One region of the Marinobacter shengliensis genome, then DNA from elsewhere that is predicted to be linked to it. Evidence: predicted binding sites of a transcription regulator. Region 1 holds the regulator's gene; the other holds the start of a gene.
What was found. The regulator FliA, encoded in region 1, starts transcription of late flagellar genes. The targets are predictions, from matches to a motif close to CTAAAGTTTNNNNNNNNNNNGCCGNTAA.

Region 2: the regulator FliA is predicted to act here: its motif matches at 2,072-2,099, upstream of QUE75_RS10115 (methyl-accepting chemotaxis protein).

The regions. Positions count from the first base shown of each region.
Region 1 is NZ_AP028062.1:1,600,007-1,609,580, reverse strand. It holds gene QUE75_RS07335 (chemotaxis protein CheA) at 1-1,812, opposite strand, end outside; gene QUE75_RS07330 (protein phosphatase CheZ) at 1,833-2,618, opposite strand; gene cheY (chemotaxis response regulator CheY) at 2,639-3,022, opposite strand; gene QUE75_RS07320 (RNA polymerase sigma factor FliA) at 3,182-3,925, opposite strand; gene QUE75_RS07315 (MinD/ParA family protein) at 3,958-4,770, opposite strand; gene flhF (flagellar biosynthesis protein FlhF) at 4,841-6,157, opposite strand; gene flhA (flagellar biosynthesis protein FlhA) at 6,215-8,389, opposite strand; gene upp (uracil phosphoribosyltransferase) at 8,615-9,253, shown strand; gene QUE75_RS07295 (uracil-xanthine permease family protein) at 9,256-9,574, shown strand, end outside.
Region 2 is NZ_AP028062.1:2,189,782-2,196,384, forward strand. It holds gene QUE75_RS10105 (hypothetical protein) at 1-329, opposite strand, end outside; gene QUE75_RS10110 (bifunctional GNAT family N-acetyltransferase/carbon-nitrogen hydrolase family protein) at 489-2,009, opposite strand; gene QUE75_RS10115 (methyl-accepting chemotaxis protein) at 2,231-4,057, shown strand; gene QUE75_RS10120 (type 2 periplasmic-binding domain-containing protein) at 4,096-4,947, opposite strand; gene QUE75_RS10125 (PaaI family thioesterase) at 5,178-5,732, shown strand; gene recQ (DNA helicase RecQ) at 5,723-6,603, opposite strand, start outside.

The DNA of each region.
Region 1 (9,574 bases):
CACAATGCATTCCCGGCCATCGACAATGTTCGTTTTCGACAGATCCAGATGGAAAATTTCAACCACGTTCACCAGGGGCAAGGCGAAAGACTGATCGCCCAGCATGATCATCAGCGTAGGCATGATCGCCAGGGTGAGCGGCACCTTGATAATAATGCTGGTGCCCTTGCCCTGTTCAGACACGATGTTGATCTGGCCGTTAAGTTGGCCGATCTTGGTTTTCACCACATCCATGCCCACGCCTCGGCCAGAAACATCGGATATCTGTTCCTTGGTCGAGAAACCAGCGGCAAAAATCAGGTTAAAACACTCGTTATCGGTCAGTCGATCTGCGGCGTCCTGGTCGTACAGCCCTTTCTCCACCGCTTTTCGGCGCAGAACATCAGGGTTCATACCCGCGCCGTCGTCAGAGATGGAAAGCAGGATATGATCCCCCTCTTGTTCCGCTGACAGGGTCACAGTGCCTGCACGGGGCTTACCGGCCTTTTCCCGCACCTCTGGCATTTCAATGCCATGATCAACGGAGTTTCTTACCAGGTGAACCAGCGGGTCGGACAGCGCTTCGACCAGGTTCTTGTCCAGGTCGGTTTCTTCCCCGTGCATCACCAGGTTGATTTCTTTCTTCAGCCCTCGGGCCAGGTCTCGTACCACCCGTGGGAAGCGCCCGAATACCTTTTTGATCGGTTGCATGCGGGTCTGCATGACCGCCGCCTGCAAATCGGTGGTCACCACGTCGAGGTTGGCGACCGCCTTGTGCATATGTTCATCTTCGCTCTCGGAGCCCAGGCGCTGCAGGCGATTACGGACCAGTACCAGCTCACCCACCATATTCATGATGTCGTCAAGGCGCTTGGTATCCACCCGCACGGTGGTCTCGGCTGCGGGCGCCGCATCTCTTGCCGGGGCGGAGGGGGCTGCCGGCTTGGCTTCCTGCCTGGCGGGTTCCGGCTGTTTTGGTTCCGGCTTCTTTGGCTCAGGCTTGGCCGCAGGCTCAGGTTTGGTCTCCGCTGCGGGGGCCGCACCAGGGCTCTTGCCTTTGCCATGCAGCTCATCCAGCAGGTTTTCAAACTCGTCATCGGTGATCAGATCATCACCAGTGGATGATTTTGCCGGCTCTTCTGGTTCCGGCTCCGGCGGGGTGTCGTTATCAACAACCGGGGGGCCAGCAAACTGGCCTTTACCATGCAACTGGTCCAGCAGGGCTTCAAATTCGTCGTCGGTGATCTCGTCGCCGTCTGACCCGGCGTCGTTGGCGGAGGTGTTTTCCGGTGCGGCCGCCGGCTGTTGCTCTGCACCTTTTTCATCGGCCAGGGCATCCAGCAGTTGCTCAAACTCTTCGTCGGTAATATCTCCGGAATCATTGCCCGCACCGGCGGCAGGTTCGGGTTCTGGCGTTGCCGGTGCCGGCGCTGCCGTGTCGCCTTCCGGCTTGGCAAGTTCATCCAGCGCAGCGATCAATTCGTCCGGAGCCGGAGTCGGCTCTTCACGGTTACGAACCTGATCAAACATGGCGTTGACGTGGTCCAGAGCTTCCAGCACCACGTCCATCAATTCGGAGGTGACCTTGCGCTTGTGGTTGCGGAGGATATCGAACACATTTTCCGCAGAGTGACAGCAGTTGACCAGCGCTTCGAGCTGCAGGAACCCGGCACCGCCCTTGACCGTGTGGAAACCACGGAAGATGGCGTTGAGCAGGTTGCTGTCATCCGGATGCTGCTCAAGATCTACCAGCTGCTCGGACAGCTTTTCGAGAATCTCGCCGGCTTCAACCAGGAAGTCCTGCAGGATCTCTTCGTCGGCATCAAACGCCATGCGTCACCCTCTATAATCGTTCAGAAACCGAGACTGGATAACAGGTCATCAACGTCGTCCTGCCCCGAAACTACATCATCACGCTCCTCAGCCTTGATCTGAGGCCCTACCCCTTTTTCGGCCGATTCTTCTTTTTCTTCAATCTGGTGCACGGTGCCGGTGAGCTGGTCCACGTGGCTGGCCATCACCACCAGGCCAAGCAGGTTCTCTTCGACTTCTTTCACAAGAGCCGTTACTTTCTGGATAACCTGCCCGGTAAGATCCTGGAAGTCCTGGGCCAGAAGGATTTCTGACAGGTTGCTGTACAGGGTATCGGAATCTGTGGCCAGGCCCGCAAAGAAGCGATCAATGCGGCCGTACAGCTCCCGGAATTCTGCCGGCTCCATTTCCCGACGACGCAACCGCTGCCATTCGTCTCGCAGGGCGGTCGCTTCGTCGCGCATGGTATGCGCCACCGGCATGCTTTCTTCGACCAGGTCCATGGTGCGATTAGCCGCCTGGCTGGTCATCTGGACAACGTAGGCCAGCCGATCCGAGGCATCGGACATCTTGGACAAGGCTTCTTTCTGCTCGGCACTGCGGGCGTCTATCTGAAAATTCCGGATAGCCTCGTGCAGGCTCCGGGTCAACCGCCCCACTTCCCGATAGAGGCTCTGGTCGCGAACTTCACTAAGCTCGTTGATCACCGACATCGCACGGGCGTAGTTACCGGAACTGATGCATTCGGCCAATTCGGAGCTTTGCTGCTGGAGCTTTTCGGTTACCTCCGGGTCGAGGCCCTGATGGTTCTCGTTCTTGTCAGTCATGACAGCCATCCGACCTCTGGTTACTGGATTCGCTCGAAGATCTTCTCAATCTTTTCCTTGAGAACGGCAGCGGTAAACGGTTTGACGACGTACCCGTTAACGCCGGCCTGCGCCGCCGCCACAATCTGGTCACGCTTGGCCTCCGCGGTTACCATCAGCACCGGCAGGTTCTTCAGGTTCTCGTCTGCCCGCACCGCCTTGAGCAGATCAAAACCCGACATGCCAGGCATGTTCCAGTCGGTCACCAGGAAGTCGTACTTGCCGCTCCTGAGCATGGGCAATGCAGTGTTGCCATCGTCCGCTTCATCCGTATTGGTGAAGCCAAGATCGCGCAGCAGATTCTTGATGATTCGCCGCATTGTGGAAAAGTCATCCACAATGAGAATTTTCATGTTTTTGTCCAATGGGACCTCCAGTCAGTAACACCCGGATTTCATTAAGCCTTTTGAAAGTCTAGCAGGCCGCTGCTTTAACCGCTTATTGTGTGGTGTTTGGCCGCGTTGTAAAGCGCCGGTTACCAAAATCTACACAGTTACGCGCCGCGCGGTCAGCGCCGGCCCGGTTTATTCTGGCTCGTCTTCCCGCCAATCGGACAACCGCCCCCTGAGACGAAGGGCCGCCTGGCTATGAATCTGGCTGACCCGGCTCTCGCTGACGCCCAGCACCGCGCCGATTTCCTTCAGGTTGAGCTCTTCCTGGTAGTAGAGGCTCAACACCAGCTTTTCTCGCTCAGGAAGCTCTTCGATTGCCTCTGCCAGGCTTTTCTGGAATGCATTTGATGAAATGCCATCCAGGGGATTATCGCTGGCCTCTGTTTCTTCTATCGGCAGCTCCCCGGATTCATTGAGCTCATCAAGGCTAAAAAGTCGGCCACTGTTGGCGTCTGCCAGGGAAGCATGATATTCCGACAGGTCAATGCCCAGCTCTTCGGCAACATCGACATCCTGGGCCTCGCGCCCGGTGCGGTCTTCAACCGTTTTGATGGCTGCCGCGATACGGCGGGCATTGCGGTGAACGGAGCGGGGAACCCAGTCGCCCTTGCGGATTTCATCCACCATGGCACCGCGGATACGAATGCCTGCGTAGGTTTCAAAGGTGGCACCCTTGCCGGTGGAATAGCGTTGTGCAGCTTCCAGCAGGCCAATCATGCCGGCCTGCATGAGATCTTCAAGCTGAACCGAGGCCGGCAAACGGGCCATCAGATGAAGGGCGATTTTCTTGACCAGCGGCGCATGCTCCTCAATCAGCTGAGAGGGGCCTTTTGCGCCAGCCTGATGGTAGATTCCCAGGTTTTTCGCCAATGTCATGTATCCGGTTTTCTTATAGGACTGGATTCAGATCAGACTTCGACGAGCCGCTCCACGAAAAACTCCAGATGCCCTCTTGGCGATGATGGCAGCGGCCAGCTGTCCACTTTCTCTGCCAGGGCACGGATCGCCAGCGACGCCTTAGCCCGTGGATAGGCATCCAGAACGGCCCGCTGCCGCTGAACGGCTTTTTTGACGGCTTCGTCGTACGGCACGATACCTACATATTGTAGTGCTACATCAAGGAAACGCTCGGTGACACGGGTCAGTTTTTCATACAGATGCCGGCCTTCCTGCTCATTTCGCACCTGATTCGCCAGAATACGGAAACGGTTGGTGCCGTAGTCGCGATTCATCAGTTTGATCAGGGCATAAGCATCGGTAATGGAGGTAGGCTCATCGCACACCACCAGCAGCAATTCCTGGGAGGCCCGCAGGAAACTGACGACCGACTCGGAAATACCGGCTGCTGTGTCAACAATCAGCACATCAATCTGGTCACCCAGCTCGCTGAAGGCGTTGATCAGCCCTGCATGTTCCATCGGGCTCAACTGGGTCATACGCTGGGTGCCGGACGATGCGGGGACAATCTTGATACCACCCGGGCCGTTGACCAGAACGTCCTTGAGGTCGCACTCGCCACTGAGCACATCCTGCAGATTGCGATTGGCGGTAATGCCCAACAGCACGTCGATATTGGCAAGGCCAAGGTCTGCATCCAGCAACACCACCCGCCGGCCTTTCTGGGCCAGCGCGATACCGAGGTTGACGGACACATTACTCTTGCCGACACCGCCCTTGCCGCCGGTAACCGCAATCACCTGAACCGGATGTGGTCTGCTCATACTGTTATCAGTCTCTTACTGCGTTCTTGTGTGGGCGCAAACGGCAGCGCACCGGCTGTACCACCGGGCCTCAGGCCCCTTCTGCAACGGCCTGGCCGTGCTGCATTGTTTTCAGGCGTTCTACGCCCAACCGCACCAGAGGAATGGCCTCTGCCCGGTGCAGGTCTTCGGGAATCTTCTGGCCATCGGTATACCATGCCACTGGCAGGCCGGTTTCCATGACAAAGCCCAAAGACTCACCCAGTGTCAGCGCTTCGTCAATCTTGGTCATGACGCAGCCTGCAAGGTTTGCCATCTTATAGCAATGCCACACGGATTTCATGATGCGCGGCTGGCTGGTGGCAGACACGACCAGATGGGTACGGATATTGTGATCGCTCCGGGCCAACTCCGCCAGCTGTTCCTGATAACCGCGATCCGAGCTGGTCAGCCCGGCAGTATCAATCAGAACCAGGTGCCGGTCTGACAATTCGTCCAGAATGTCATCCAGGGAATGACTCTCGTCCACAACCCGGACCGGAACATTGAGAATACGGCCAAACACAAACAGCTGTTCATGGGCTGCCACCCGGTAGCGATCGGTGGTGACCAACGCCAGGGAATCCGGCCCGTGCTCCAGTACATATTGGGCTGCCAGCTTGCCAATGGTGGTGGTCTTCCCAGACCCGGTTGGCCCCACCAGCGCATAGACGCCGCCGGCCTCAAGCCAGTGTTCCCGAGCGGTACGTACGCCGGTGGCCAGCATCTTCAGGGATTGCTTCCAACCGTCTTCCAACCTGCCGGCGCGATGCTGACGGGACAGAGAGGTTGCCAGCTCCGCGCCCAGGCCAAATTCCTGCAGCCGCTCTGCAAGCCTCTGCTGAACCGCATTGGATGCCGCGACTGCAGGCTTCTCGGGTACCGAGGTACGGCCGCTGACCATCTCTCTCAGGGAGTTGATTTCCGCTCTCATGCTCGCCAACTCATCCGAGTAGCCCGCCTCTGATCGGCCACCTGCATTGCCCACCGAGGTCGATCCACCAGCCAACTCACCTGACCAGTCGGCACCCGGCCGATCATCAGCCAGTGCACGATCATATTCCGCGCCGACACCCGCCCGCTTCTCCCGCACTTCGCGAATGCGACTGCGCGATCGGTTCAACTCTTCTTCCAACCGACGATGCTGGTCTGCCTGCAGCTCCGCCAGGCGCGAGCCGTTGGTGGCCTGTGCCGCTTTCTCGCCAAGGCGCTGGCGTGCCATATTTTCGTCATAGTCCAGGGCCGTCACAATTTCGACGCCTCCGTCCACCCGGCGATTGGACAAAATAACGGCATCCGGCCCCATCTCATGACTAACCTGTTTCAGGGCTTCGGCCATGGTCTTTGCAAAAAACCGTTGTACTTTCATAACGCTTCATCCTCCACCGGCGTGCCCGAATCGGGTGTTCGCCTTGCCCTGCCGGCCTTACTGGCCAACAGAGGCGACTATCGTGATCTGTTTGTTATCCGGAATTTCCTGGTACGAGAGCACATGCAAACGCTCTACCCCATAACTGGCAAACTTTGCCAGCACTGGCCGCAAGGGCCCGGAAACCAGAAGAATCGCCGGCTTGCCCAGCATTTCCTGGCGCTGAACACTGTCCTGAAGAGACCGCTGCAGCTTTTCCACCATGTTGGGCTCAAGCACCAGGCCAATATCTTCCTGTCCGCCGGATTGTTGACTCTGCTGAACAGACTTAAGCAATAACTGTTCCAGATCGGGATCCAGAGTGATCACCGGAATCTCGGCATCGTTGCCACAGATGCTCTGAACGATCATTCGGCGAAGCGCCTGGCGAGCCAGGGTGGTCAACAGTTTCGGGTCCTGGCTTCTGGGGTGCACGTTAACAATGGCCTCGGCAATGGAGCGCATATCCCTGACCGGCACTTCTTCCCGGAGCAGGTTCTGCAGTACCCGCAGCAGGACGCTCACGGAAATCGTCGTAGGCACCAGCTCCTCCGCCAGTTTCGGAGCCATTTTCTCCAACTGGTCCAGCCACTTCTGGGCCTCTTCATGGCCGATAAGTTCATGGGCGTGCTTTTGCAGAATCTGGTTAAGGTGGGTAGCCACCACCGTGCTGGCATCCACCACGGTATAGCCCAGGGTCTGGGCCTGGTCTTTCTTGTCTGGCTCAATCCAGATGGCATCCAGGCCAAAGGCCGGATCTTTGCCTGCAATGCCTTCCACCTTGCCAAACACCTGGCCCGGATCAATGGCCAGCTCACGTTCCGGGTGAATCTCCGCCTCGGCAATGGTCACACCCATCAGGGTGATGCGGTAGACGTTTGGCATCAGGTCCAGATTGTCCCGAATGTGCACTGACGGCATCAGGAAACCCAGATCCTGAGACAGTTTTTTCCGAACCCCCTTGATGCGACTGAGCAGCTGCCCGCCCTGGGATTTATCGACCAGAGGAATCAGCCGGTAGCCCACTTCCAGACCAACGATGTCAACGGTCGCCACATCATCCCAGCCCAGCTCCCGGGTTTCACCGGGCGCCGGCAGCGCCTGTCCTTCTGCGCCGGACCGATCCTGAACCACCTCGCCACCGGCACGGGGCGCTCCACCAGCCATGCCGCCACGACCGGCGTAAACGCCCTCTTCTTCCACAGTCTGGCTTTGCTTTTTCCAGATCAGCCAGGCCGCACCGGCGGCAAGGCTGCCCAATCCCAGGAAGGCAACATGGGGCATGCCCGGAATCAGACCCAGGATAATCAGGATGACTGCGGCAATACCGATGGCCTTGGGCGCGTTGAACATCTGATGAATGATCTGCCCGCCCATGTCCTGGCTGGCCGTTACCCGCGTTACCATGATGGCAGCGGAAGTAGACAGCAACAGTGATGGAATCTGGGCAACCAGGCCGTCACCAATGGTCAGCAGCGCGTACCGCTGCATCGCCAGGCCAAAGTCCAGGCCATGCTGGAGCATGCCGATCGAGATACCACCAATGATATTGATCGCAAGAATCAGCAACCCCGCAATGGCATCGCCCTTTACAAACTTGGACGCACCATCCATGGATCCATAGAAATCCGCTTCCTGGGCAATCTCCGAACGGCGGCTTTTGGCCTCGTCCTGGTTTATCAGGCCCGCGTTCAAATCCGCATCAATGGCCATCTGTTTGCCGGGCATGGCGTCCAGGGTAAAACGGGCACTGACTTCCGACACCCGGCCGGCACCCTTGGTGACTACCAGGAAGTTGATGATCATCAGGATGGCAAACACCACCAGACCAACCGCATAGTTCCCGCCAATCAGAACCTCACCGAACGATTCGATCACCTTACCGGCAGCATCACCACCTTCGTGACCGTTGAGCAGGACAATCCGGGTAGAGGCAACGTTCAACCCCAGGCGCAGGAGCGTGGCAACCAGCAGTACCGTCGGGAACGACGCGAACTCCATCGGCCGAAGCGCGTACACACACACCAGCAGAATGACGATGGACAAGGTGATGTTGAAGGTAAAGAACACGTCCAGCAGGAAGGCCGGCATGGGCAGGATCATCATGCCCAACAAGCCCATAAGCATCAGTGGAATACCGATACTGCCCCGCGTCAGGGTTTTGACGTTACTCAGAACTAACGCTCTGTCCATGCTGGATACTTCTCCGCTCTGCCGTGCTTTTCAGAACTGTCAGGGTCGAAAATCTGACGCGGCGCGCCAATCTGGGAGAGTTATCGCAAGAACCGTACCAGGCCTTACAGTTTTTGATATTTACCGCACGACCAGCGCCTGACGCGGGCGCCCAGATACGGTATCCTTGCGCCATTTATTGCATCCGAAATCAAGCCCGAACATTCGAACACACAGGTGACCCCAATGCCGATCCACGAAGTGAAGCACCCCCTGATCCGCCATAAACTCGGCCTGATGCGCCGCGCCGACATCAGCACCAAGAATTTTCGTGAACTGGCACAGGAAGTTGGCGCACTTCTGACCTACGAGGCGACCAAAGACTTCAACCTGCAGGAAAAAACCATTGATGGCTGGGCCGGGCCGGTGACCGTGGAACAGATTCACGGCAAGAAAGTCACCATCGTGCCGATTCTGCGCGCTGGCCTGGGCATGCTCGACGGCGTGCTGAGCCTGATCCCGGTGGCACGAGTGAGCGTAGTGGGCCAGATCCGCAACGAAGACACGCTGGAAGCTGAAACCTACCTGGAAAAATTGGTGGGCGAGCTGGACCAGCGCATGGCTCTGATTATCGACCCGATGCTGGCCACCGGTGGCTCCATGATCTCCACCATCGACCTGCTCAAGAAAGCCGGCAGCACCGAAATTCGGGCCCTGGTGCTGGTGGCCGCGCCAGAAGGCATCGAGAAAGTGCTGGAAAAACACCCGGACGTTTCCATCTACACCGCTTCTGTTGATGAGCGCCTGAACGAGAAAGGCTACATCCTGCCTGGCCTGGGTGATGCCGGTGACAAAATCTTCGGCACCAAGCAGAAGGACGTCTGAGCATGCAGGAACACACCCATGAACCCGTATGGAAGCAGGCACTAGCCGGCTCCCAGATGCTCCTGGTCGCCTTCGGCGCCTTGGTATTGATGCCCCTGATCACCGGGCTGGACCCCAACGTGGCGCTGTTTACCGCCGGCGTCGGCACCCTGATTTTCCACATAGTCACCGGCGGCCAGATCCCCATTTTCCTGGCCTCATCCTTTGCCTTCATCGCGCCGATCATCGCCGCCAAGGGCCGCTTCGGGCTGGAAGAAACTCTTGGGGGCCTGATGGCGGCCGGCATCCTGTACATCATCCTGGCCGGCGCCGTGCGGGCAC
Region 2 (6,603 bases), 590 kb from region 1:
AGCACTTCACGAATACGGCGTAGCTTGTCCGAAAGAGGGGAGTTATCTCCGGATTCAAGTTGAAAAAAATCAATAGAGTAGAAGAAGTTGCTACAGTGCTTTCTCTTTTCGGTAACCAGTCCGGTAACACCCTCGGCGCGGATCTCTTCAAATGGCATATCCATAATGAGGTCGAGTGTAATGGTGTCGCCGGGCTTGAACAGCTTGTCGGTTTTCATCACGCAGCCGTAGCTGTCTAGCTCATAAAGGCGAGCTTCCACGGTTTCTTTGCGAAACAGGCCGTGGCGTACGCGGAAACGGGCAACAAGATCCGGTAGTTCTTCGTTCATGAAATGCTTTCTCTGCCTCTGAGATCAGCCAGATTATTTGAGCATAAATTAAACAATAGACGGGCTATTTAATTTTGGCAATGCCATCAGCTGTCTACCGTAACCCTTTCATGGAATAGTTCAACATCCGCCCCCCGCAAAGGGGGCCAGATGCGGTCCTTATCTGGTTTTCAATTCGTACAGATCAACACGGCGATCTTTCAGATTGGTGACTGAGCCTTCGTTACGTACCAATTTGAGTTTCTCCAGGTCCATATCCGAGAACATGATCATTTCGGTGTTCGGGGTGGTCTCCGCCATCACGGCATCGTGCGGGAATGCGAAGTCAGACGGCGAGAATACGGAGGATTGCGCGTATTGGACGTCCAGGTTCTCTACCTTGGGCAGGTTGCCGACACTGCCGGTGATCACCACATAACACTCGTTTTCGATGGCGCGGGCCTGGGCACAATGGCGAACCCGCAAGTAGCCGTTTTTGGTGTCGGTCCAGAAGGGTACACAGATGATGTCCACATCCTGGCTGGCAGCTACGCGCCCGAGCTCCGGAAATTCGATGTCGTAACAGATCATAATGGCAACCCGGCCGGCATCTGTATCGAATACCTGGAACTTGTCGCCGCCTTCAATAACCCAGTCGCGGCGTTCATGGGGCGTGATGTGGATCTTGCGTTGCTCGTCCACGCGGCCATCCCGATGGCACAGGTACGACACGTTATAAACCCGGTCGTTCTCGATCAGCGGCATGGAGCCGGTGATAATGTTGATGTTGTAACTGACCGCCATTTCCGACATTTCATTGCGGAACTGCTCGGTAAATCCGGCAAGAAAACGAATGGCACGCGTCTGGTCCATCTGGTCGGTCAGGCCCATCAGGGGTGCGTTGAAGAATTCCGGGAACAGGGCAAAGTCACTTTTGTAATCAGACAACGCATCCACGAAATACTCAACCTGCTTCAGCACTTCCTCCACTGAGGTGAATTCCCGCATCTGCCATTGCACGGCACCCAGGCGAACCTGAGTTTTCTTTACGTTCAGCACCGAGGAGGGCGGGGTATACAGGATGTTCCGCCATTCCAGCAGGGTGGCATAACCCAGCGACTTTTCATCTTCCGGAAGATACTTGTGCATCAAACGGGTTACCTGAAAATCGTTGGACAGCTGGAAGGTGAGAATCGGATCGTAGATCTCTTTGCGGTCGACGCGATGGATGTACTCTTCCGGCGTGTACTGTTCGGAATACTTGAAGTAATTGGGGATACGCCCGCCTGCGAGAATAGCCCGCAGGTTCATGGAACGGCAAAGTTCCTTGCGGGCTTCATAGAGCCGCCGGCCCAGGCGGTAGCCCCGGTACTCGGGATGAATAAATACATCCAGGCCATAGAGCGAATCGCCATTGGCGTTGTGCCAGATTTTCTCGTTACGGAGGATCAGGTCGTCGTAGGCGTGGGGGTTGCTGAAGCGCTCGTACTTAACGCATACGGTCAACGCAACGGCTACCAGGTGCCCGTTGTCTTCAATACAGATCTGACCGTCCGGGAACTGCTCAACCAACGCCTTGATGGTTTCCTTTGGCCATGCGCCACCGATATCGTCGTAAACCTCGTCCATCAGCTCCTGGAGCTGGCTGTAGTCTTCAAGCGTCAGGTTTCGCAGATTCAGGTGGAGCTCTTCATGGGCCATCTGGTGTATCTCCTTTGGTTTGGCAGCCTTGGTTGCCTGTAAGTCCATTCTAACAAAGAGTTCTAAAGACTTCGCTCAAATTGCCGTTAGTCAATTAATTCACATCTATAATTGATGAGAAGCTGATCGAAACAACCTCAGTCTTATCGGAGGGACTCCCCTTGCAATTCTCATTTTCTCAGAAACTGCTCGTTGCCGTAGGTGCTCTCATCATAATGCTGATGGCTGCGTTGACAGTGGCAACGGATATCAGGCTCAGATCAACGACGGATCGTTATGTTGACGCGCTTATGGCCGACGCGGTAGAGCAGAGTACGTCCAGTATTTCCGATTGGCTCAACACTCGCCTGGACATGGCTGAGGCGACGGCCAACGCCCTTGAGGGCATCCGCACCGACAATATGGCCCGTACCCTGATGGAAGCGATGACGCGCGGCGGCAATATTATGGATGTCTATGCCGGCACCGAGGACGGCCGGATGCTAATGCGTAGCCCAGAGGTGGAAGCGACACTGCCACCTGACTACGACCCCCGCACCCGCCCCTGGTTCCAGGGAGCCCAGCGGTTAGGGCGTTCATCATTCACTGAGCCCTATCAGGATGCCAGCACTGGCGCGACCATTATCTCCGCCATGGCCCCGATCAAGTCCGGTTTATATAAAGGAGCAGCCGGCATGGATATCGGGCTTGGCACGATTGACCGAATGTTGTCGACGATCACCCTGGCCGATACCGGGTTCGCCGCACTGGTAAACGAGAAAGGCACTGTGCTCTTCTACCCGGACTCAGAGGTGGTCGGAAACAACATTTCGGACATTATCGGCCAGCGGCCAGCTCTTGATGGAAGCCAGCATACATTTGAGATGGACGGCGCCCGCTGGAGTGTCAGTTTTCATCCGATAGCCGATGCCCGGGCTGTGGAGTGGTACCTGGTGACGTTTGTTAACGAGGACCTGATCAACGCTCCGATTGTTGAGGCCCGGGTGGGCGGCCTTGTCATTGCCGCTGTGGGTTTGATAGTTGCCCTGGTGGCGCTGTATTTCGGAATACGATTGCTGATGGTGCCGGTGCGCCGCCTGAACAGTGCGATGTCCAGTATTGCTTCGGGTGATGCAGATCTTACCCGCCGACTGGACGATTCCGCTTCGGACGAGTTTGGCGCACTGGCGCAAAGTTTTAACCGATTTGTGGAGAACATTCAGCAGGTTGTCCGGGAAGTCAAAGAGGGTAGTGATGACCTGGATGAGAATGTGACCGCCTTGCGCAACACCTCCAGTACCAGCCGTTCGAGCGTTGAGAGCCAGCAGAGCGAGATTGACATGATTGCTACGGCCATCAACGAAATGTCTGCTGCTGCCGGGGAGATTGCCCAGAACGCACAGCAAACAGCGGAAGCGGCTGAGAATGCCGATCAGGAGAGTCGCGAGTCCTTGCTGACGGTGACTGCGTCGAGGGATGCGGTGCAAAAGCTTTCCAATGAGGTTAATGCAGCTGCTGAAGTCATCGACACTCTGGGTAAGGATGTGTCGTCCATCACCACGGTGCTGGAGGTTATTCAGGGCATAGCAGAACAGACCAACCTGCTGGCACTGAACGCCGCAATCGAGGCCGCAAGGGCAGGGGAAGCAGGACGTGGCTTTGCGGTGGTGGCAGACGAAGTACGCAACCTGGCCCAGAGGACCCAGTCTTCCACTGAGGAAATCAATAACATGATCGAGCGTCTGCAGAAAGGCGCCGGCGATGCGGTGGAAGTGATGAAGGCGTCAACGGCGGTGTCTAATGTCAGTATGGAAAAAGCCCAGGACGCCATGGAATCCCTGAACCGGATTGCCGAGGCCATCACCGCCATCAGCCAGATGACGTCTCAGATTGCCACAGCGTCTGAGGAGCAAACCTCGGTTACCGAAGAGCTGAATGCCTCCATCACCCGGATTGCGGACCAGGGCCAGGAAGCAGCCAAAGCCGCCAGTGAAAACGATGTGTACAGCGGGCACATTGAAACCATTGGCAGAACATTGAATGAAAAAGTGACCCGCTTCCGCGTATAGCGGAGGCTGGCCATGGACGGCCAGCGGGTCATAACCTTTCAATCAGGTGAGGCAATCTGGCTCAGATAATCGAGCCGGCGACGCAGGTTTTCCAAAGTGTGCCGCCCCACATACATGGATTCCTCGCTGAGGTACGGGTTCTCCAGGGTTATCACTTTGCGCTGCTCAAGCCCAAGCTCTGTCACTGCGCGACCGAACCATCGCTTCAGGTAAACTGCAAAACTGCCATCTTTGATGGCGCGTTCTATTCCCAGCTGTAACCGATGGGCGGCCTCCTGATCATTTGGAGCGACAAAAAGATAGGATGGCATGTGGTAGGCGAACAGAATGTTGGGTTCGATGACCAGATCGTCTGCCCGATTGTGTTCAAGGTCAAACAATACTTCACCAACGCCACGGGCAAAGCATTCAAAACGTTCATTGCGCAGCATGCCAAACAGGATTTCATAGCGGGTGTGGGTAACCACCTGCAAGCCGTTGGCCTCGAGAATCGGCGTGTCTGGCCAGTGAGAGCCCTGGCCAATCCGGATTTTTCTTGAAGTCAGGTCATCTATGTTCTGGATGCCCTCGAACTGGGGCAGGTGCTTTGGTAACACCAGGCACACCCGAAAGCCCAGCAAGCCGCCATCTACCGGCAAAGGAATAGGATTGAGAAATTCCTCCCGTTCAGCGGTGGTCGCAACATTGGCAATATCCACCAGCCGGTTATTATTGTTGGCCAACTCTCGCAGTACCCGGCCCTGGCTCAGTTCCTCACTGCGCAGGACCGTGAAGTCGCCGTATTCCGACGTTTTGGCCAGTGCCAGTTCCACAAGTGACCGGATGGCCGGGTTATCGTAATTCCGGTACCAAAGAATAAAGGTGCGCTTGTCATCCGGTTCGACTGACATGGCTGGAGCGGGCAAGGACAAACACAGGGCCAGAAGAAACCCCGGTAGATAACGATGAATGAAACGATTTCGTGCAACCAATGCCTTGTTCCTTAAGTGGCGCGCCCCCTAACTGTAGAACAGAATCTGTTACTGAAACCGGATAACTTTCAAAAATACTGTAAAAGATTCTTGAAGCACGCGCGTTCGGCTGTAATGATCCCGAAAAACCATTCTCTGGAGCCCTGAATATGGCACTCATTGATACACTTATCGGCACCGCTGGCCAGTGGGTAACCGCGAGCGACCCGAAAGCCACGCTTCTGCAGCCTGTTGCATGGCTTAAGAAAACCGGCAGCTATGCCACTGTTAACCGCCTGATTGGACTCGCCATTCCCTTTGCACCGCGAAACGGCTTCAGTGTCGAAGAGATGCGCCCCGGTTATGTTCGGGCGAAAATAAAGCTCAAGGGCAACAAGAATCATTTTGGCAGCCTGTACGCCGGTGCCTATTTCCTGGTGGCGGAAATTCCCGGTGGCGTACTGTCACTGTTTGACTTGGGGCCTGCCTATACGCCGATCCTCAAGGAGATGACCCTCGAGTTCCTGCAGCCGGCCAATTCGGATGTGACGGTCGAGTTTTCACTGGCGCCGGAAGCGGTTGCCGCCATTCTGGCGGACGCCGATGCCACCGGCCGGGCGAAGTTCACCCTGGAAGGCAAGCTGAAAGACAAAGAGGGCAACCACGTGGCCACCTCGCTTGCCCATTACCGGGTGCGCAAGAAGGGTTTCAAGCCTCAGGACTGAGCAATTTCCCGCAGGGTTTGCAGGAAGACCTCGCCATATTTCTCCAGCTTGGCGGCCCCTACGCCGCTGACCTCTGCCAGTTGCTCCAGGGTTTCCGGGCGGCGTTCCAGCATATCGAACAGGGTGGTGTCGTGGAAAATCACGTAAGGCGGCACGCCCTGTTTATCTGCCAGTTCCTTCCGGCACGCCCGTAACGCATCCCAGCCGGCCTGGTCGGTAATCTGCTCCCTTATTGCCGGGCCCGAGCGTTTGCCAGCAGATCTGGACGACGAGGATTTTTTGGCCACCGGGTCTTTGCGTAACTCGATAGCCTGTTCACCCTTCAGCAGCGGGCGGCACTGCTCCGTGAGCTGTAAGGCGCCATAGCCCTCCGGATCTGCCCGCAGGTAGCCGTTGGCAACCAGCTGGCGGAACACCGATTTCCACTCGTTTGCGGATAACTCGGTACCAATACCATAGGTGGAAATGGCCTGGTGTCCAGATTGAAGAATGCGTTCGTTCTCGGAGCCACGCAGCACGTCAATCAGGTAGTTAACGCCAAAGCGCTGCCCAGTACGATACACACAGGACAGCGCCTTTTGCACGGCCACCGTGCCATCCCAGGTCTCAGGGGGTGTGAGGCAGGTATCGCAATTACCACAGGGCTGCTCCAGTTCATCACCAAAATAACGCAACAGTACCTGGCGGCGGCAGCGGGTAACTTCGCAGAGGCCAAGCATGGCATCGAGCTTCTGGCGTTCTACCCGTTTAAACTGGTCGTTGCCCTGCGATGCCTCAAGCATCTGTCTCAACTTAATGACATCCTGCAGGCCGTAAACCATCCAGGCGGTGGACGGCTTGCCGTCCCGGCCAGCCCGGCCGGTTTCCTGGT